Regions from separate parts of the Enterocloster sp. HCN-30185 genome, predicted to be linked through region 3. Evidence: riboswitches for the same ligand, from Rfam matches in the RefSeq annotation. Region 3 holds a riboswitch; each other region holds the start of a gene.
What was found. Region 3 has a riboswitch for thiamine pyrophosphate ahead of thiD (bifunctional hydroxymethylpyrimidine kinase/phosphomethylpyrimidine kinase). Riboswitches for the same ligand answer to the same signal wherever they lie in the genome.
Positions count from the first base shown of each region.

Region 1: it holds a riboswitch for thiamine pyrophosphate, as region 3 does, so the genes downstream of both, thiC (phosphomethylpyrimidine synthase ThiC) here and thiD (bifunctional hydroxymethylpyrimidine kinase/phosphomethylpyrimidine kinase) in region 3, are expected to answer to the same signal.
Region 2: it holds a riboswitch for thiamine pyrophosphate, as region 3 does, so the genes downstream of both, WKT10_RS04875 (ABC transporter permease) here and thiD (bifunctional hydroxymethylpyrimidine kinase/phosphomethylpyrimidine kinase) in region 3, are expected to answer to the same signal.

Region 1 is NZ_JBBKBT010000003.1:263,222-270,326, reverse strand. It holds gene ilvD (dihydroxy-acid dehydratase) at 1-117, shown strand, start outside; gene WKT10_RS05290 (zinc ribbon domain-containing protein) at 440-838, shown strand; gene WKT10_RS05285 (ATP-binding protein) at 1,032-1,730, shown strand; TPP riboswitch at 1,792-1,901, shown strand; gene thiC (phosphomethylpyrimidine synthase ThiC) at 2,083-3,390, shown strand; gene thiE (thiamine phosphate synthase) at 3,418-4,074, shown strand; gene WKT10_RS05270 (RNA polymerase sigma factor) at 4,281-4,847, shown strand; gene WKT10_RS05265 (hypothetical protein) at 4,844-5,644, shown strand; gene WKT10_RS05260 (gamma-glutamyl-gamma-aminobutyrate hydrolase family protein) at 5,646-6,371, opposite strand; gene WKT10_RS05255 (DUF362 domain-containing protein) at 6,448-6,615, opposite strand; gene pflA (pyruvate formate-lyase-activating protein) at 6,740-7,105, opposite strand, start outside.
Region 2 is NZ_JBBKBT010000003.1:177,526-184,630, reverse strand. It holds gene WKT10_RS04900 (aminopeptidase) at 1-1,047, shown strand, start outside; gene tig (trigger factor) at 1,141-2,232, shown strand; gene WKT10_RS04890 (xanthine phosphoribosyltransferase) at 2,297-2,881, shown strand; gene WKT10_RS04885 (HAD family hydrolase) at 2,859-3,665, shown strand; gene WKT10_RS04880 (metallophosphoesterase) at 3,700-5,253, shown strand; TPP riboswitch at 5,250-5,353, shown strand; gene WKT10_RS04875 (ABC transporter permease) at 5,417-6,175, shown strand; gene WKT10_RS04870 (ABC transporter substrate-binding protein) at 6,179-7,105, shown strand, end outside.
Region 3 is NZ_JBBKBT010000020.1:13,726-20,830, forward strand. It holds gene WKT10_RS14915 (hypothetical protein) at 1-512, opposite strand, end outside; gene WKT10_RS14920 (AfsR/SARP family transcriptional regulator) at 684-1,907, shown strand; gene WKT10_RS14925 (L,D-transpeptidase family protein) at 1,973-3,394, opposite strand; gene WKT10_RS14930 (peptidylprolyl isomerase) at 3,533-4,276, opposite strand; gene thiD (bifunctional hydroxymethylpyrimidine kinase/phosphomethylpyrimidine kinase) at 4,423-5,214, opposite strand; TPP riboswitch at 5,363-5,473, opposite strand; gene WKT10_RS14940 (heavy metal translocating P-type ATPase) at 5,672-7,105, opposite strand, start outside.

The DNA of each region.
Region 1 (7,105 bases), on a different contig from region 3:
GTTCTGGCAGAACGCCGTGCGGCATGGAAGCCCAAGGCTCCGAAGTATACAAAGGGCGTGTTAAAGATTTATTCCGAACACGCGGTGTCTCCTATGAAGGGGGGGTATATGGTTTAAGAGTCGTGTGGGCCTCCCGTTCAGGCTCTCAGGGCTCCGGTTTCCGGCCATAAGAAAATCTAAGAGGATGCAATTTTTCTAAATGCAAAAGCCATATCAAAAACTCGCTGCGCTCAGACAGGTTTGATATGGCTTTTAACGAAAAATTGTATCCTCTAATATTTTCTTATGGCCTCCAAAGTCGCCCTGATAGCCTGAATGGGAGACGGCGGAAGGGATGGCGGGAGTGAGATTTTGGGGATAGAAATGTATGGGGATTGACGGGAGTGAGGGATGGGGGTATGATGGTAGAGTTGACACAGAGATGTGGGAGGTGGAATTGGTGATATTTATTGGAGGCGTGAGCCAGGGACAGAAGATATTGAGTGAGGGGCTTGTGCGGCTTTGCGGGAGCTGTGGGAGCCATGGGCGGTATCAGGTGATCATGACGTATATGTATTTTAGCTTTTTCTTTATTCCGCTGTTTAAATGGAACCGGCGTTATTATGTGAAGATGGACTGCTGTGAGGCGGTTTATGAACTGGATCCGGTTGTGGGCAAGGCTGTTTTGAGAGGGGAAAACCCTGATATTGCAGAGGCAGACCTGCGTCTGGTGCAGGCGGGACGGTACGCCAAAACCTGGCAGGAGGGCTCTAAAAAGCCTCATAAAAAGTGTATGAGATGCGGGTTTGAAACAGATGAGGATTATAATTACTGTCCGGTCTGCGGAGGACGGATCTGAGAAATGTAGGATGCAGAATGCCTGTGGATGTGACAGGGGTTCTGCATTTTTTGGTGCTGTGGGAAGAAAACTTGTGTTTTGTTGCAGAAACAACGGAATTATTCTTAGAGATGTATTACAATGGCGGTATCATTAGCAGACAGGGAGGTTTGCTGTGAGGGCATATGGAAGAATTAAAAAAGGAGAGCGGATTATGATTAGAAAGATTATTAAGATTGACGAAGAGAAGTGTAATGGCTGCGGAGCCTGTGCGGCTGCCTGCCATGAAGGTGCGATAGAGATGATAGACGGCAAGGCGAAGCTGACCCGTGAGGATTACTGTGACGGACTGGGAGACTGCCTGCCTGCGTGTCCGGCAGATGCCATTGGGTTTGAGGAGAGAGAGGCTCCGGCATATGATGAGGCGGCTGTTTTGGCGGCTAAGAAAAAGACATCCTTTGAGCCGCTTCCCTGTGGCTGTCCGGGAATGCAGTCAAAGAGTATTCAGAGGGAACGTAATGCATGCAGTGAGCCAGTTGTTTCGGTTCACAGCCAGCTGTCACAGTGGCCGGTACAGATTAAGCTGGCTCCGGTGAATGCTCCTTATTTTGAGAATGCGAACCTTCTGGTGGCAGCGGACTGTACGGCTTATGCTTATGGAAATTTTCATAATGAGTTTATCCGAAACCATGTTACGCTGATCGGCTGTCCCAAGCTGGATGCGGGGGATTACAGTGAAAAGCTGACGGAGATTTTGGCAAATAATAACATTAAAAGCGTGACGGTTGTCCGTATGGAGGTGCCTTGCTGCGGAGGAATTGAGCAGGCTGTAAAAAAGGCTTTGCAGATAAGCGGCAGATTTATTCCCTGGCGGGTAGTAACCATTTCCACAGATGGGAGAATATTGGAATAAGCAGGGGGAGTTTTAAAAGAAATGGAAATCGCTTGACATATCCCGTCTTCCAGTGATATGCTGAGATACAACAGGGAGCTTGTGGAGCAGGCTGAGAGGGAGTAATCGAACTTCGACCTATCGTACCTGATTTGGGTAATGCCAACGTAGGGAAATATTTCGGCTGGATGTGAACATTGGTTCATGGGAGTGTATACACGGTCCGTTCCTTATGGGGCGGGCCTTTTGTATTGCAGGGATCCGGAGAAATTGCGGGAAGCAGGTTTTTTAGATTTTGGCATACAGACCCGTCCGGCAGCCTCTTTGGGAAGCGAAAACGTGCTTCAGGCACAGAATACAAGGAGGAAGAAAGATGGAATACACCACACAGATGGATGCCGCCAGAAAGGGCATTGTGACAGAGGAACTGAGAAAGGTGGCAGAGAAGGAGCATTTTGAGGTAAATGAGCTCATGGCTCTGGTAGCAGAGGGAAAGGCGGCAATTCCTGCCAATAAGAATCATCGCTGTCTGGATCCTAATGGAATCGGTTCTATGCTAAGGACTAAGATCAATGTGAACTTGGGAACCTCCAGAGACTGCAAGGATCTGGATATGGAGCTTGAAAAGGTAAACTATGCAGTTGGAATGGGCGCTGAATCTATTATGGATTTAAGCTCCTGGGGCGATACGCAGAAGTTCAGGAGAAAGCTTACAGCAGAGTGCCCGGCGATCATAGGAACAGTGCCGATTTATGACGCAGTGGTTTATTATCATAAGCCATTAAAGGATATTACCACAGAGGAATGGCTGAAGATTGTGGAAATGCACGCTGAGGACGGAGTGGATTTTATGACCATCCATGTAGGAATCAACCGCAGGACCGCACAGCGCTTTAAGGAAAATAAGCGCCTGATGAATATTGTATCCAGGGGCGGTTCCATTATTTTTGCCTGGATGGAGATGACGGGAAAGGAAAATCCGTTTTATGAGCATTATGACCGGATTCTGGAAATCTGTCGGGAGCATGATGTAACCATCAGCCTGGGAGATGCCTGCCGCCCGGGATGCATTGACGATGCCACAGACATTTCACAGATTGAAGAACTGGTAACGCTTGGAGAACTGACCCGCCGGGCCTGGGAAAAGGATGTACAGGTAATCGTTGAGGGGCCGGGCCATATGCCCTTAAACCAGATTGAGGCCAATATGAAGATCCAGCAGACCATCTGCAAGGGCGCTCCCTTCTATGTGCTGGGTCCTCTGGTAACGGATGTGGCTCCCGGATATGACCATATTACTGCGGCCATCGGCGGGGCGATTGCAGCCTCAAGCGGAGCTTCCTTTTTGTGCTATGTGACGCCGGCGGAGCACCTGCGGCTTCCGGATCTGAATGATGTAAAGGAGGGAATCATCGCTTCCAGAATCGCAGCCCATGCGGCGGATATTGCAAAGGGAATCAAAGGCGCTGCGGACTGGGATCGCCAGATGAGTCTTGCCAGAAAGAAGCTGGACTGGGAAAAGACCTTTGAGCTTTCCATTGATCCGGAAAAGGCCAGAAATTACCGGGCATCTGCAAAGCCGGAAAAAGAGGATACCTGTTCCATGTGCGGCAATTTCTGTGCAGTGAAAAATATGAACCGGATTTTAGACGGAGAAATTGTAAGCATTTTTGATGAGTGATTTAAGAGAGAATGAGGGAAATCAGATATGAAATTTGACAGAAGGCAGCTTATGGTTTACGCAGTGACAGACCGAGCCTGGACCGGGAAAATGAGCTTGTGCGAGCAGGTAGAGGCTGCGTTAAAGGGCGGAGCTACCATGGTGCAGATGAGGGAAAAGGGCCTGACGAATGATACGGTGCAGGATTATCTGGAGGAGGCTCGAAGCCTGCGGGCTCTCACGGAGCGGTACAAGGTCCCTCTGATCATTGATGATAATATAAAGCTGGCTCTTCTGTGCGGTGCTGACGGCGTCCATGTGGGCCAGAATGACATGGATGCCGCACAGGCCAGAGCGCTCCTTGGGCCGGATAAGATTCTGGGCGTTACAGCGAAAACAGTGGAGCAGGCCCTGAAAGCTCAGGAGCAGGGAGCAGATTATTTGGGAAGTGGAGCCGTATTCGGCACCTCCACCAAAGCCGACGCCCTTCCTATGACTATGGAGCGGTTGGGAGAGATCTGCAGATCCGTTTCCATCCCGGTTGTGGCAATCGGGGGGATCTGCCTGGAAAATATTGGAAAGCTTAAAGGCAGCGGGGCAGCCGGAGCGGCTGTAGTGTCCGGGATCTTTGGGGCAGAGGATATTGAAGGAACGGTCAGACAGATGAGAGAGATGGTTGGGGAGTGGGGGAGGCATTGCTCGTAAGAATGAATATATAACCGTTGCTTTGGAGCATCCACTTTGGAGTGGGTGCTTTCTTTATATCTTGATCATAAAGTGACTGGATATGGCTTTTAAGTATTTTTTACCTGAAAATAAAAATGAACCTATACCACCTCATTCCCCTCTATATAACAGGTGCACCCCAAAAGACAACAAAATGATTCAACAAGAAACAAGGAGGAACGGCCATGGATGAGCAGTGGGCCAAAAGCCTGGCATGCAGGGTTGCGGCGGGAGACCGGGAGGCATTTGACGAGTTGATGAGACATTTTTATCCGGGACTTCTGCGGGCAGCGTATCTGATCGCAGGAAACAGGGCAGACAGTGAGGACATTGTTCAGGAGACATTTACTGCCTGCTGGATCAACCGGATGCGAATCCGGGATCCGGAGCATATAGGGAAATGGCTTTATCGAACCATGACCAGAGAAGCATGGCGGGTGGGAAGAAGGAATAGGAGAGAACAGCCTGTAGAGGAGGTGCTTTCTGAGGATACCTCCGGAAATGGATCTGTGCTGGATGATGTAGTAAATGCTTCCGGAAGGCAGGAACTGTTTGCAGCTATAGCAGCTCTTCCGGTCAAACAGCGTACTGTTTTAGTGTTGTATTATTATAATGGAATGTCCACACGGGAGATTGCAGCAGTGGCGGGCTGTTTGGAAGGAACTGTAAAATCCCGGCTGTTTACAGCCAGAAAAAATCTGAAGACAGCGCTTACAAAGGAGCGCACCATGGGAAGGGAGGCACTTTTATGAAGCAGCTGACAGGCAGAGAAGATGAAAAAATGGATTCGTTTCTCCGGAATGCATTGAAGGAACAGGCAGAGACGCTGGCGATCGGGCCAGAGCAGACAGAACGGATGTGCAGAGGCGTTTATCAGAGAATAGAGGAGGAAGGTTCAATGAGAAAAACATGGAATATAAGGAAAACAGTCGTTGTGGCAGCAGCAGTATGTTTGGTTGGAGCAATGACCGCAGTGGCGGCAGGGCAGGTAAAAACGGCCATATCCTCCTCCAGCCATGCGGAGGATTTCACGGAATACAGCCAGCTGGCAGAAAAGGAAGAGCAGCTGGGGCTTAAAACAAAGGCGCCAGAGGCATTTTCAAACGGATACCGCTTTGCATATGGTACTCCTGTTTACAGCAGGGGAGAGGATGAGCAGGGAAATGTGGTAAAGGAGCAGCAGGATCTGTCTCTGATGTATTCAAAGGAAAACATGGCGGATCTGAGCCTGAATATCGAACACGGCAATTTATTTGATGAATCCGATGCTCCCGACCAGACCGCCGTGCATGAGGGGATTACCTTAAAGTACAGCCAGGATCATTACCGTATGGTTCCCTCGGATTATGAGCCAAGCGCAGAAGAGAAGGTCCAGGAGGCAGCCGGAGAGCTGGTTATTTCATACGGTACAGACCGGGTGATCGACCAGACAGCCCAGACGCTTACCTGGGAGGACAACGGACAGTTTTATACTCTTCTGGGCTTTGATGTGGAAATGACGCCGGAGGAATTTTACCAGATGGCAGGAGAGATCATAGACGCAGAATGATCTATGAAGCTTTGCAGGCCTCTACAAAAAGCCGGAACAGCCCTATGGCCGCCGGGTCATTCTGCCAGAGATATTCCGGATGCCACTGTACCCCAAGAAAAAAGGGGTAATCCGGCTTTTCTACAGCCTCGATGACTCCATCCGGAGCCCAGCCTACAGGTATAAGGCCCGGAGCAGCATCCTTAATGGCCTGATGATGCTGGCTGTTGACAGAAATACGCTCCAGGCCGCCGGAAGCCTTTGACAAAAGGCTTCCCTTTTTTATATCCACATGATGAGACGGCACGGTATAGTAAAAGGGCTGCTTGTGGGCCAGAGGAAAGGTTCGCTCCATCTGGCTTGGGATATCCTGGTAAATGGTTCCGCCAAGAGCCACATTTAAAAGCTGTATGCCCCGGCAGATACCTAAAATGGGCTTTTTCAGCTCCATGGCAGCTTTAAGGAGGCGGATTTCCATGGAATCTCTGACAGGAGATACATTCCCGCAGGCAGAATGTGTTTCATCCCCAAATAAAAAGGGATGAAGATCCGGGCCGCCGGAAAAGAGAAAGCCGTCACACATGGCGGCCAGCTGGCGCCAGTCCTCGTCGGTGCCCTCCAGAGGAAGAAGGATCGTCAGACCGCCGGCTGCCCGGATTGCTCTGGGATAGGTGGGTCGGAGGCTGGTGTCGTCATTTTCTGTATTGTGTGAAGGTGTGATACCGATGATGGGTTTTACAGGTGTCATAAGAATCCTCCTTAACAAAAAAAGACCACTGCGCGTCTGCCTTTTGGCATATGCAGTGGTCTTTTATGTAGCTGAATTAAGCCTCGATAGCGCCTGTTGGGCAAGCAGCTGCACAAGTTCCGCAGTCGATGCAAGCGTCAGCGTCGATAACGTACTTGCCGTCTCCCTCAGAGATTGCATTTACTGGACATTCGCCAGCACAGGTTCCGCAGCTTACGCAAGCGTCAGTAATTACGTGTGCCATAATGAAAGTACCTCCTTTATTTAATGTATACATTGTTCTTATATTCTATACTAAAACTCTTAATTATTCAAGAGGAAAATGCTGCCGGAAAGGCAGGGGATTGTACAAATTTGAAAGCAATCCCCTATAGTCCCCGGCTTTCCCTCATTCCTTTCAGGATGATCTGGCGGGCTTTTGCAGCTGCTTCTTTTGAAAGAGGAGCAGTATGTTCAAGGGGATAGGGGATTCCCAGATTTTTGTATTTCACCTTTCCCATATCGTGATAGGGCAGTACGTCCAGAGCCTTAATATTGGAACGCATTCCCAGATATTGGCCAAGCCTTAGAAGATATTCCTCCTGGTCAGTGATTCCCGGAACCACTACATGGCGGATCCATACAGGGATTTTCTTTTCCTCAAGATAAGATTCAAAGGCCATCACCGGCTGCTGGGGCTGGCTGCAGAGCTTTTCATGCTCCGTCGGGTCAATGTGCTTGATATCTAAAAGCAC
Region 2 (7,105 bases), on a different contig from region 3:
TTAAAGCCGAATCCGCTCTATGAAAAGGAAGATATCGCTTATTTTAAGACCCATTACTACGGCGGCATCCGCAAATATCAGTGGGGAACCGTGCCTCTGGCGATCCACGGCGTTGTAGCAAAAAAGAACGGAGAGCTGATCGAGGTCTGCATCGGTGAAAAAGAGGATGAGCCTGCATTCTGCATTACAGATCTTCTGCCTCATCTGGCCGGAAAGCAGAATGAGCGTCCTTTAAGAGAAGGTCTTAAGGGAGAAGAACTGAATGTGATCATTGGATCCATCCCCTACGAGGGCGAGGAGATTAAGGAAGCCGTAAAGCTGATGGTTTTATCTCTTCTCCATGAGAAATACGGCATTAAGGAAAAAGACTTCTTCCGCGCAGAGTTTGAATTGGTTCCTGCCGCAAAGGCAAGAGATATCGGACTGGACAGAAGCCTTGTGGGCGCCTATGGACAGGATGACCGGGTATGCGCTTATACAGCCCTTACCGCAGAGATTGAGACAAAGAAACCGGCCCATACCACAGTAACCATTCTTACAGATAAGGAAGAAATCGGCTCTGAGGGAAATACGGGTCTTAATTCCGACTATGTGCTTCACTATATCGAAGATCTGGCAGAGCTGGAGCATACGCCGGTACGGGATATTTTAAGAGCCTCCCTGTGCCTTTCTTCTGATGTAAATGCCGCTTATGACCCAACCTTTGCAGATGTATTTGAAAGCCGCAATGCAAGCTACATCAACAAAGGCTGTGTTTTGACAAAATATACAGGTGCAAGAGGCAAATCCGCTTCCAATGACGCAAGTGCAGAGACTATGGCAAAAGTGATCGCTATTATGGAGGAGGCAGGCGTATTCTGGCAGGCAGGAGAGTTAGGAGCCGTTGATGTGGGAGGCGGCGGCACCATTGCAAAGTATGTAGCCCATATGGATGTGGATACCGTAGACTTGGGTGTGCCGATCCTTTCCATGCATTCACCCTTTGAGCTGGCTTCCAAGCTGGATGTGTACAATACCTACAAGGCATTTAAGGCATTTTATGCATAAAAGGCTTTTTTTTCAACGTCTTGTATGGTATAACTATGTACAGCGCCTGCCTGAGAGCAGGCGAAAATAGTATGATAGAAAAGGGAAACCATTATGAGAAAAATCGCATTATTTTGTCTGTGCGGCCTTACGGCAGCTTCTATTCTGACTGGCTGCTCCGGCAGTGCAGACGGCAACGTAAATTTGGGAACCGTTACACTTTCCGAGTACAAGGGAGTTACTGTTAATATTGAGGCTCCTGAGGTTACGGATGAGGAAGTGGATACAAAGGTAGAGACTATCCTGGCACAGAACCCCAACGAGGTAGAGGTAGACCGGGCCGCCAAGGAGGGCGATATTGTAAATATCGACTTCAAGGGAACAAAGGACGGAGAAGCCTTTGAAGGCGGTTCTGCAGAGGATCAGGATCTGGAGCTGGGTTCCGGTAAGATGATCGAGGGCTTTGAAAGCGGCCTGATCGGTGCAAAGAAGGGTGAGACAAAGACATTAAATCTTACCTTCCCGGAGGACTACAGAGAGGAATCCCTGGCAGGACAGCCGGTTGTATTTGAGGTAACTGTAAACTCCGTAAAGGAGGAGCAGGAGGCAGAGCTGAACGATGATTTCGTAAAGAGGGTGTCAAAGGAAGAGTATCAGACCGTAGACGCTTATAAGGAAAGCATCCGTGAGGATCTGCTGGATCAGAAGCAGTCCGCAGCAGAACAGGATATGGAAGAGGGAGCCCTTCAGAGCGTAATCAACAGTTCAGAATTTAAGCTTTCCAGAAACGGCCTTTCTGTCCGCTACAATCAGATGGTAAAAGAATACACCAATCAGGCTAAGATGTACGGAATGAGCTTTTCACAGATGGCTCAGGCCAACGGCATGAACGAGCCGGCCATGAAGGAGTATATCTACGATTCCGTAGAGGAAGCTGCCAAGAGAGAACTGACTGTAGAAGCCATCGCAGCAAACGAGGGAATGGATCAGATCACAGATGAGGACAGAGAGCTCTTTGCTCAGGAAAACGGTATGTCAAAGGATACCCTGATCAATATGTACGGACAGGAGCAGGCAGACGAGTATGTGCTTCAGGATAAGGTACTCTACTATCTGGCTTCCAATGCTGTCAATGAAGCAGAAAATCCGGCAAAGGTTTCTGAGCGGGTTCTGGAGAAGACTGAGGCTTCCCCAGAGGCAGAATAAAAAGGAATAAGAGAAGCGTCGGGAGCGTTTCATAGGTTATACCACAGAAAAAGGAGGACTATGCATGCAGATCTTAAAAGACAGGATCCGTAAAGACGGAAAAATCAAGGGCGGTAATGTTCTGAAGGTAGACAGTTTTTTAAATCATCAGATGGATATCAAGCTTTTTGGCGAAATTGGAAAGGAATTTAAGCGCAGATTTGCGGATGCTGAGGTAAATAAGATCCTCACCATCGAGGCATCCGGTATTGGAATTGCATGTATCGTAGCCCAGTATTTTGATGTGCCGGTGGTATTTGCAAAGAAAAACCAGACCAAAAATATCGCAGGAGAGGTTCACACCACCAAGGTAGAATCTTTTACCCATGGCAGGGTGTACGATATCATTGTGGCAAAGGAATTTTTAGGAAAAGGCGATAAGGTTCTTATTATCGATGATTTCCTGGCAAATGGCAAGGCGCTGGAGGGACTGATCGCACTGGTAAGAGATTCCGGAGCCGAGTTGGTAGGAGCCGGTATTGTAATCGAAAAGGGCTTCCAGGTAGGCGGAGATCTGATCCGTTCCGAGGGGATCCGTCTGGAGTCTCTTGCGATTGTAGACAGCATGGACGAGGAAACAAATACCATTGTATTCAGGGATGATGAATAAAATGAAGGCATTATTTTTTGACATAGACGGAACCCTTCTTTCTGAAAAGACGCGGCAGATTCCTGAGAGCGCAAAGGAAGCCCTTAAGGAAGCCAGACGCAGAGGCCATCTTGTATTTATCAATACGGGCCGCGTGTACTGCCACCTGTCTCAGATCCGCTCTGAGGTAGAGGCAGACGGCTTTCTCTGCGGCTGCGGCACCTGTGTGGTAGTTCAAGATCAGATTCTCTACCGCCACGCGATTCCCTATGAACGGGGGCTTCAGATGAAGCGCGATATTGATGCGTGCGGCCTGGACGGCATCCTGGAGGGAACAGAAGGGTGCTATATGCATAAAACGCCTTCCCGCATCCCAAGAGTTGAGGAGCTTAAGAATGCGATCCGGGCGGGCGGCTGTGTCATTCCCCATGACTGGGAGGATGAAGGCTATGTGTTTGACAAGATTTATCTTGGATCCGATGAAAACAGCCGTCCCAAAGAACTTTTTGGACGAATGAAGGACATGGAGATCATTGACCGGGGAAATGGCTTTTATGAATGTGTGCCAAGAGGTCATTCAAAGGCAACCGCTATTGACCAGGTGTTAAAGCACTGCGGCATTTCCCTGGAAGACGCCTATGTGTTCGGAGACAGCAGCAATGACCTGTCCATGTTCCGATATGCTTCCAACTGTGTCCTTATGGGCCATCACAGCCCGGTGCTGGAGCCCTATGCTTCCTTTGTTACAAAGACAGTAGAGGAGGACGGGATTGCGTATGCCATGAAGGAGCTGGGGATTATTTAGCCCCGGTTCGGAAATGGAAAGCAGGATATAACGGATGAAACAGAAAACCTGGATCATAAGTGCCCTGATGTGTGCCATGGTTATCATGGTATGCCTCGGGGTACTGCACCTTTTAAAGGAAATGACAGAAAACAATGCACCCTCAGGGACTGTGGCTGAGGAAAGCACAGACCATACAGAACCGGAAATCGATTTTGCAGAGGAAGAGGAAACGAAAGAGGACATAGCAGAGACGGGTTCGGAGGAAGAGGAAAGCGATGTTCCCGTAGAGAGGGAAGAAGGATACTATGGATGGAAGCAGGAGCTTCCCCAGATTTTTCCTTCTGTTCCGGAGGAGGTTCCCTATGAGCCGCCCAGGCTGATCCTTGCGACCGATCTTCACTATCAGAGCGCCCAGGCAGATGACGGCGGAGCCGCCTTTCAGCTTTTTGTGGAGCGGGGAGACGGCAAGGTGGTGGAATATCTGCCGGAGCTTTTAGAAGCATTTATGGATCAGGTCATAGAGGAACATCCCTCGGCTCTGGTTTTAAGCGGCGATATCACCATGAATGGGGAAAAGATAAACCATGAGGAGCTGGCCAGAGGGCTTATGCGGGTACAGGACGCCGGGATTCCGGTACTTATTGTTCCCGGAAACCATGATATCAACAATCCCCATGCAGCCGTGTATTTCGGTGAGGAAAAGGCAGAGACAGATCCGGTGACGCCGGAAGAATTTTACAATATTTACCATATGTACGGCTACGACCAGGCTATCAGCCGGGATGATGCTTCTTTGAGCTATGTCTATCAGCTGGATGAGAGAAATCGTCTCCTGATGCTGGATACCTGCCAGTATGAGCCTAAGAATATGGTAGAAGGGCAGCTTAAGGTGGAAACGCTCCGGTGGGCAGATGAACAGCTTAAAAAGGCAAAGGAAGATGGGATGAACGTTCTTCCCATCGGCCACCACAATCTTCTGGCTCAGAGCCGGATGTACACGACCCAGTGTGCCATGAACAACAATGGCGATGTGATCGAGCTGTTCCAGAAGTATGAACTGCCGCTGTACTTAAGCGGCCACCTTCATGTTCAGCGGATCCGCAAGCATAAGGCAGAACCGGGAGCGGCAGATGATTCATACGGAATCATGGAGATTGTCACGGACGCACTCAGCATACCGCCCTGTCAGTATGCGCTTCTGGAATGGAAGCGGGACGGCAGTATGGAATACAGCACAAAGGCAGTGGATGTATCGGCCTGGGCGGCGCGTACCGGAAGCCAGAATCCGGATCTTCTGGATTTTGAGGGTTGGTCGGAGCGCTATATCCAGAAGCTGATCATTGACCAGATCCGGGGTGTTGTAAAGAATCTGGGAAATGACGTGGAGCATTCCATGGCAGAGGTGTATGCTTCCGTTTATATTGATTATTATGCCGGACGCCGCATCGATGCAAAGGGTATAAGAAGTTCCAAGGGCTACCGCTGGTGGGAGAGAAATATGCCGGACAGTTATCTGTTAAAGGAGCTGGACGCCATGATCGACGACTCGGACCGCGACAACAATTACATGCTGCTGCCGGAGGTAAATGCCGCGGCAGAGGAATAAGACAACAGGGGAGCCTGTATACAGGCTGAGAGGAAATTGTAATTTCGACCCATAACCTGATTTGGATAATGCCAACGTAGGGAAATACAGAGTATATGAATGCTTTTGGCCTCTGTCCTGCGGGATGGAGGCCTTTTAACATATAAGGAGGATAAGATTGAACATGAAGCAGGTAAGCAGCCGGATGGCTCCGGCGGGTTATATTCTGGTGATTTTACTCCTGTGGGAGCTGGCGGTAAGGCTGTTTCATATCCCTCTCTATATTCTTCCCGCACCTACAGCCATAGCTGCTGCTTTGGGAGAAGAATGGCCGGTTCTGGCTTCCCATGGGGCCGTGACGGTATTGGAGGCACTGGCTGGTATTCTGATCTCTCTGATTTTGGCACTGGCCCTGGGAATCCTTATGGACCGGTTTCCGGCAGTGCAAAGAGGCATATACCCTCTTTTGGTCGTTACTCAGACCGTACCCATGATCGTACTTGCCCCGATTTTGATCATCTACATGGGCTTTGGTTCCGGCCCGAAGATTCTTACCGTGGTTTTGATGTGCTTTTTTCCTGTGGCGGTGAGCTTTTCAGACGGCCTGTCCCGTGTGGATGAGGAATACGTTCACCTGGTACGTTCCTATGGTGCGGGAAAATGGGGAGCGTACCGTCTGGTAAAAATTCCTGCTGCCCTTCCTGCGCTGTTGTCCGGTCTTAAGGTGGCTGCAACTTACAGTATCAGCGGGGCTGTGGTAGGAGAGTGGATTGGTTCCCAGCAGGGACTTGGATATTATCTGCTGCGGGTAAAAAACGGATATATGCTGGACAAGGTTTTTGCCTGTGTGGCTGTGATCATTGGTCTCAGCCTGTGCGTGAATGGGGCTGTGCGTCTGCTTGGGCGGATCTGCCTTCCCTATGAAAGAAAGAGGAGGAAATAAGAGATGGGAAACTATGGAATATTTGTGAGAAAGATAGCGGTAGGGATTTTGGCTGCAGCAGTTGCAGCAGGATTGTCCGGCTGTGCAGACACTGCTTCTGAGAAGGCGGCAGAAGGAGAGAGCCCCGAGAATGTTACGGTAATTCTGGATTATGTTGCCAATACCAACCACACAGGAATGTATGTGGCTCTGGATCAGGGGTATTACAAAGAGGCCGGAATGGATGTGAGTATCGTGGAGCCTACAGAGGGAGCCACAGCTACGCTGATTGCTGTGGGAAAGGGAGATTTCGGCATCAGCTATCAGGAGGATGTGACCATAGCCCGAACCTCGGCCGATCCTCTTCCGGTTAAAGCGGTTGCAGCTTTGATCCAGCACAATACCTCAGGCTTTGTGACCTATGGGGATAAGGATATCCATTCTCCGAAGGATTTTGAGGGAAAAACCTATGCAGGCTGGGGCGGTCCGGGAGAGGAGGCCGTGTTAAAGGCAGTGATGGCAAAGGACGGAGGGGATTTTTCAAAGCTGGATATGGTGATTTCAGACGGCTCCGGCTTTGAGGCGCTGAAGGATAAGGTTGACGTTATGTGGTTTTTTGAGGGATGGGACAATATAAAATGCCGGCTGAATGATTTTCCTATCAACTATATGGAGCTGCGTCAGCTGGACAAGCGTCTGGATTACTATACCCCTGTTATTATCGCCAGTGAGGATACGCTGAAAAATAAGCCGGAAATGACGAAGAAATTCCTGGAGGCTACTGCAAAGGGATATCGGTATGCAATCGAACATCCGAAGGAAAGCGCAGAGATCCTTCATAAATATGCACCGGATTATTCTCTGGAAATGCTTACCATGTCACAGGAATATCTGGCAGGCAAATACATGGAGGATACAAAACGCTGGGGCGAAATGAAGGATTCTGTATGG
Region 3 (7,105 bases):
ATCTGACAGCCCTCATAATTTCGTACCGTTACCTCACACATCCGCTTTCCAAGACCGGTTCCTCCGGGACGGATCTGGCTGCCTAAGGAAACTGCCAGAATATCCATAAGCTCCATCAGGCTTAAAAACGACTTCCGTTCCCCTGTTCCCAGATTGGTAATGCTCCCCTGCCAGGTAGCATTGTATCTGTATTTTACATGCAGCGTAAAATCAGCTTTTTTTCCCTTTCGCTCCGGCAAAAGCTGTGAAGCCTCCATTTCTCCGGTCTCGGCCTTCAGCTCCCGGCTTTTTCCTGAAAAATTTCTATAGTCAACGCTCTTTATTGGATAGTGGATCTCATCGAATAATTCCTCCAGGATCAGTATCATCTCCGAAAGGCCGATGAAAGGCATACCGCCTTCCCGGCTGTCATGATAGAGTCTCCCCTTCAGTATACGGTCTTCAAATCCGTCTGCTGCAATATGGATAAACCGGTATGCATTCGGCAATAAACCTTTTTTGGTCATTGGCATTTTTCATCCCCTTTTTCTGTCACTTTTTTCTAGTATATCAGTTTCCGGTTACAATCCGGTTACAAATCGGGCTATTTTCTCATTTTTCTTTTTCTTTCCGGCAGAAGATGTAGACATTTTCCCCTTATATGGTTATACTTAACATATATTAGTATGAAGGAGTTACAAAAGATGCCATCAGCATTTGACTTAAATCCTACAATTTATATACATACCTTGGGAGGCTTTTCAATCGAAGCCGGGGGGAAGGTAATCAACGACAGCAGCAATCAGTCAAAAAAGCCATGGGTTCTTTTAGAATATCTGGCAATCTTCCAGAAAAAGGATATCAGTCCGGCAGAACTGATCCAGGTAATATGGCCGGATGATCCGGGTGTTAATCCTGCAGGAGCGCTTAAAACCCTGATGTTCCGCTCAAGAAAGCTTTTAGAGCCTCTGGATATTCCGCCTCAGAAGCTTTTAGTCCAACGGCGCGGAACCTATGCCTGGACCAAAGAATATACTACTGTTTTAGATATTGATGAATTTGAAACGATCTGTACCCGTGTGTTAAATGAATCTCTCCCGGAGGAGGAAGCCCTTTCCCTCTGTTTTGCCGGCGTTGAACTTTACAGGGGAGATTTTCTTCCAAAAGCGGAGTACGAATCCTGGGTCATCCCGATCAGCACCTATTACCATACGCTGTATCAAAAGCTGATCCACTATACCATTCATCTTCTGACTGCAAAGAAAGCCTTTTCCCAGATCACCGCCCTGTGTCAGACCGCTATTGCCATTGAACCCTTTGACGAAGAATTCCGCTATCAGCTGGTTTATTCTCTGTATCGGGACGGCCACACCCATCAGGCGCTGGAAGAATACAACAACACTCTGGATCTCTTTTACAGTGAGTTTTCCATCTCCCCCTCTGATCATTTTAAGGATCTGTATAAGATCATCCGTGATGACGAACAGGGTGTCAACCTGAATCTGGATCATATCCAGCACGCTCTCAGCGAAGAAAGCTCCGGCGGCGCCTTTTACTGCGAATACCCTGTCTTCCGTGATCTGTTTCAGCTGGAGCGGCGGGCCATTGACCGCACCGGCGATTCCATCTATCTGTGTATGCTTACCGTAACCGGTCTGAATGGAAAATCACTTAAAACCCTGATCTTAAACAAAGCAATGGAGCATCTGGAAGCATCCATCCGAGGTTCCCTAAGATGCAGTGATGTATTTACCCGTTACAGCATCAGCCAATATCTGATCCTTCTTCCTACGATTACTTCAGAAATGGCTGAGATGGTGCTGAAACGGATCATCACCAATTTCCGGAAAGTTTACAACCGAAAGGACATGACTGTTGAATTCCGTTTACAGCCCTTAAAGCCCTTGAATCGGGATGAAGGGTTCTGATCCTGCCTTCCATACAATTTTTATCACCCGCCCGGAGAATGCTTCTGATCTCCGGGCGGGTCATTTTATGGAGTACAGAGTACCGGGATCCCCTTATACACCAGATCATACAGCGCCGGAGCCTTTTGGGGAGGAAGATTGATGCAGCCGTGGCTGCCTCCGGTCTGATAAAGCGTTCCGCCAAACTTGCTTCTCCAAGATGCGTCATGAAGGCCGATCCCGCCGTTAAAAGGCATCCAGTAATCTACATGGCTCTCATACTCATAGGTTCCGTCAGGCTTTTTCTTTCCTCTGAGTATCCGATCCTTTTCCTTATAGGTCAGGCTGTAGATTCCTGAAGGAGTGGTATAATCCTTTGACACATTTCCTGTGACACAGGGAGCATCCCATACGATCTGGCCCTCTTTGAACATATAAACGTGCTGGCCTCCCAGATCGACCTCAACATAGGTAGTTCCCCAATCCGTTCCCTCTCTGGACGCAGCCTTCTGGCTGTAAACAGGCTCTCTGTCGGCCTGAGCCTGTCCTTCGCTCCAGCAGCTTCCCGAAGAAACCAGTTCCATAAGGGCTGCCGTCTCTGCTGCCTGATCGATCTTCCAGCCATAGGGGCCTGTGATCTCTGCCTGACCTCCTGCTGCCTTTGTTACGGTTCTGGCTGTTCCAGCTGTGTCATATAGGGAAGCCAGATCCTTTACGAAAGCCGCTGCCTTTTCCTGATCAACAGTAATCTTTCCCTCTGATCCCCCCGTGATCCAGCTGGCCATGGTTTCTCCTGTCAAAAACTCCTCTGCCTCTCCGAATACATAACGGAGCTTTTTTTCTCTCCGGCTGTTCATGGCATCACAGAGATTCTTCAAATGTTCATCACTTTCCCACAGGCTGACGGTTCGGTAGCAGCCTTCTGCCTCCAGATCCAATTCATTTCTTCCTGCCTTTACAGCCTCATTTACTGCCAAAATCGTTTTTTCCCGATCCACATCATTTCCCTGTACTGCGGGAACAATGGAAAATGGCTTTCCTTCCTCATAGGGTGAAATCGAAGCATCCTTTGTAACTGTAACAGCGCTGCTGTTTAATACGGAAAGTGCTTCAATGGCCTGATCCAGCTTTTCCTGGCTGTAGGAGGGAACAAGCGCTGCCTGATGTGAATTGTCTACCGAGGGGCCGGATTGCCTCCCCCCTTCGTTCTGAGCCTTCAGGATAGCATCCAGATCATCTGTCAACGCAACCTGATAATCAATTGCTTCTCCCCGGATCACCTCCCTGCTCCCGTCCTTTTTTATGACAGAAAGCTCGTATTCGCCGGCATAAAATCCCTGGATCCGTTCTCTGGCCTCCTCCGGTGTGAGTCCTCCCACACCTACGCTGTTGATCCTGGTACCGTCCACAAACCGCGAAGCGTCTTCCTGAGCTCCCGGGGAAGAAACGGCAAAAAAAGCAGACAAAGAAACGGCTGCCAGAAAAAGAGCAGTTTTATTTTTACACATAAAAACATCCTTTCTGATATAAAATCTCATATTTTATTCTAGCATACTTTTCCTTCTGTGCATCTTACAATTGCCTACAATTTTTATTAAAAAATGTAAAAGAGACCCCCCTTCCCGAAAGATCTCCTTTGAACTTGATCAGTCAATGACCTTAATGCTGTCGATCACCGGCTGATTATCCTTTGCAACTGTACCATTATTATCCTCTACCTGAGTATCCTTACAGATTGCGTCCACAACCTCCATACCATCGGTTACATAGCCAAAGCAGGCGTATTCACCGTCCAGGAACGTACTGTCCTCATGTACAATAAAAAACTGGGAGCTTGCACTGTCCTTCATCTGGGAACGTGCCATGGAAATGGCGCCTCTTGTGTGAGATAAGTCATTCTCTACACCATTGGAGGAAAATTCGCCTTTGATTTCCCGTTCTGATCCTCCCATACCATTTCCCATGGGATCTCCTCCCTGAATCATAAATCCGCTGATGATCCGATGGAAGGTAAGTCCGTCATAAAATCCCTGTTCTGCCAGATCCATGAAATTTGCCACTGTGATCGGGGCGCTGTCTCCGTTCAGCTCTACGAAAATGGTGCCGTAATCCTTTACATTGATCTCTATATGGTGCTTTCCGGCTGCAGCCTGCAGATCCAGACTCTCCTTATGACCTGCTGTACTCTTTTCATCTGCCTGGGCTGTTCCGTCTTCCGCTGCTGTCTCTTTCTCAGACTCTGCTGCTGTTTCTGCCTTTGTGGTTTCTACCTCTGAAGAAGCCGCTGCTGTCTCCTTTGCTGTTTCCTTTGCATCTGATGTACTGCCGCATCCGGCCATAAATACTGCTGCTGTCACTGCGGCCAGACAGACTGTCATCCATTTTTTCATCCTGTATTCCTTCCTTTCCCGTCCGTTCATCTGCCCCTTTTTTCTGATAAGAGGCAGCCAGATCATTGTACCATTCCGGATATCCACAAGTAAAGGACTTTATAAAAATATCACAGTTTAGTCACAATTTGCCTAAAGCACTGTGCTTAATATTCTCCCCTGACAGCAAAGCCGTGATCCATGGGGCCGCTTCCCCTTCCCAGATCAAGCTGTGCTTCCAGGGCAGCAGAAAGATACCGCTTCGCCTGAGCGACTGCAGCCTCCAGTTCCATTCCCTTTGCCAGGTTGGAAGCAATGGCGCTGGACAGGGTACAGCCGGTACCATGGGTATTGGGATTGTTGATCCTTTTTCCGTAAAGCCAGATTCCATGGCCCATTCTGTATAAATAATCATTGGCATCATTGATCCGGTGCCCTCCCTTTAAGAGTACACTGCAGCCATATGTCTGTGAAATGATCCTGGCCGCTGTTTCCATGTCCTCTTCAGACCGGATTTCACAGCCGGAAAGCACCTCTGCCTCCGGTATATTGGGCGTCGCCAAAGCTGCCAGAGGCAGCAGCCGCTCTTTCAGCATCTCCACCGCATCTTCTCCTATGAGTCTGGCTCCGCTGGTGGCTACCATCACCGGATCTGCTACAATATGTTCCGCCTGATAAAAGCTCAGGCGCTCTGCGATCACCTTGATCAGCTGTGCAGAAGATACCATGCCGATTTTTACCGCATCCGGCCGTATATCCGTAAATACTGCATCCAGCTGCTTCTCCAGAAATTCCGGCGCCACCTCCATGATAGCGCTTACACCGGTTGTATTCTGTGCTGTGAGAGCCGTGATGGCGCTCATTCCATATACTCCATTTGCCAGCATAGTCTTTAAATCCGCCTGGATTCCTGCTCCTCCGCTGCTGTCGCTGCCTGCTATCGTCAATACCGTTTTCATTTGAATCTCCTTTCTGTTTACAAAAAGGGAACGATCAAGACTCACAGCGATAAAACATACTTCGGCTGCCATAAAAACGAATCTCGCAAGCAGGATTCTCCGCCTGCGGCGGGTCGCATCAGCGACATAATCCCACCCCGGCAGGTGCACTCTCTCTTTAAAAGCTTCCCTACGTTGGCATTATCCAAATCAGGTTCACGGGTCTAAGCGCTGTCAGCTTACTCTCAGCCCGCTTGCGCGAGCTCCCCTTTTTATATTACTTTTTATTATAATCCTTCTGTCCTAAAAAGCAAGAGGGATAACCGGCCTTAAACCAGTTATCCCTCTCTCATATCACATCATTTCAGCAGTCAGCGGAGAGTTTTCCAAATCCTCCTAAACTATTTTATCCGCAACAGCTTCCCAGAATCTCTGTTAAACCATTTTTACTGCCGGTATGACAGCGGATCACATTTGTTTAAACTTCTTCTATTTCCGAAAGATTTTGCATACTTTGCAAACTGATTGCTATCGTAGACATATTATGGAACATTGCAGTAGTCGTAGGCTGTATCATTCCTCCCACTCCTAAAAGAATGAGTAATGTGTTAATACCCACTATTTCTTTATAGTTCCTGTTTATTCTTCTCATCAATGCCTGACTGAGATACTTCAATCGCACAATCTGATATAAATTATCAGCCGGAATCGTAATGTCTGCAATTTCTCTGGCAAGTTCTGACCCATCGCTGACTGCAATCCCTGCGTCCGCCGCTGAAAGTGCCGGAGAATCGTTGATCCCGTCGCCTACCATGAGTACCTTCTTTCCTTTGGATTTTTCCTTCTCAATAAACATGGCTTTGTCTTCCGGCAATACCTCTGAGTAGTACTCATCAACACCTGCCTTTCGGGCAATGAACGCTGCTGTACGCTCATTGTCTCCCGTCATCATAACAACCTTCTGAAATCCTGCCTCTTTCAATGCTCTCACTACGCTCGCGCTTTCCTCCCGCAACGGATCTTCAATACAGATCACTGCTGCAAGAACTCCGTCTATCGCCAGATATAAATGAGAGTATTCTTCCGGGAGGCTTTCAAACTGTTTCTGATATTCCTTCGGAACAGTACATTTTTCATCATCGAAAATAAAATGTGCACTGCCTATAAAGACACGTTTTCCCTCTATACTGGAAGAAATACCATGAGCTACAATATACTCCACTTTCGAGTGCATTTCCTCATGTTCAAGTCCTGCTTTTTTTGCCGCAGATACTACTGCCTTCGCCATAGAGTGCGGAAAATGCTCTTCCAGACAGGCCGCTATACGAAGCAGTTCATTTTCACCTGCTTCACAAAATGGAACAATCATTTTCACGGTAGGCATAGCTTTTGTAAGCGTGCCTGTTTTGTCCAGTACGATCGTTTCCGCTTCTGCAACCGCTTCTAAAAATTTTCCGCCCTTTACCGTAATATCATAAGAGCCTGCCTGACGAATTGCAGACAATACCGCAATCGGCATTGTGAGTTTTAACGCACAGGAAAAATCTACCATAAGCACAGCTAAAGCCTTCGTGATATTTCGCGTAAAGAGCCATGTAAGAGCTGTTCCTGCGAAGGTCACCGGAACTAATCGATCTGCAAGTCGTTCTGCTTTTCCTTCCAACGAAGATTTCAGCTTTTCAGACTCCTCGATCATCTCAACAATCTTCTCATACCGAGAAGAACCCCCGGCTTTTTTTACAGTAAAAGTAAGTTCCCCTTCTTCCAGAACGCTTCCGGCATATACATATCCTCCTGCCTTTTTCAAAACCGGGAGCGGTTCACCGGTCAGAGAAGACTGATTTACCATTCCTTCGCCTTCGCATACCACCCCGTCAAAAGGAATAACATTCCCCATGTGAACTACGATATT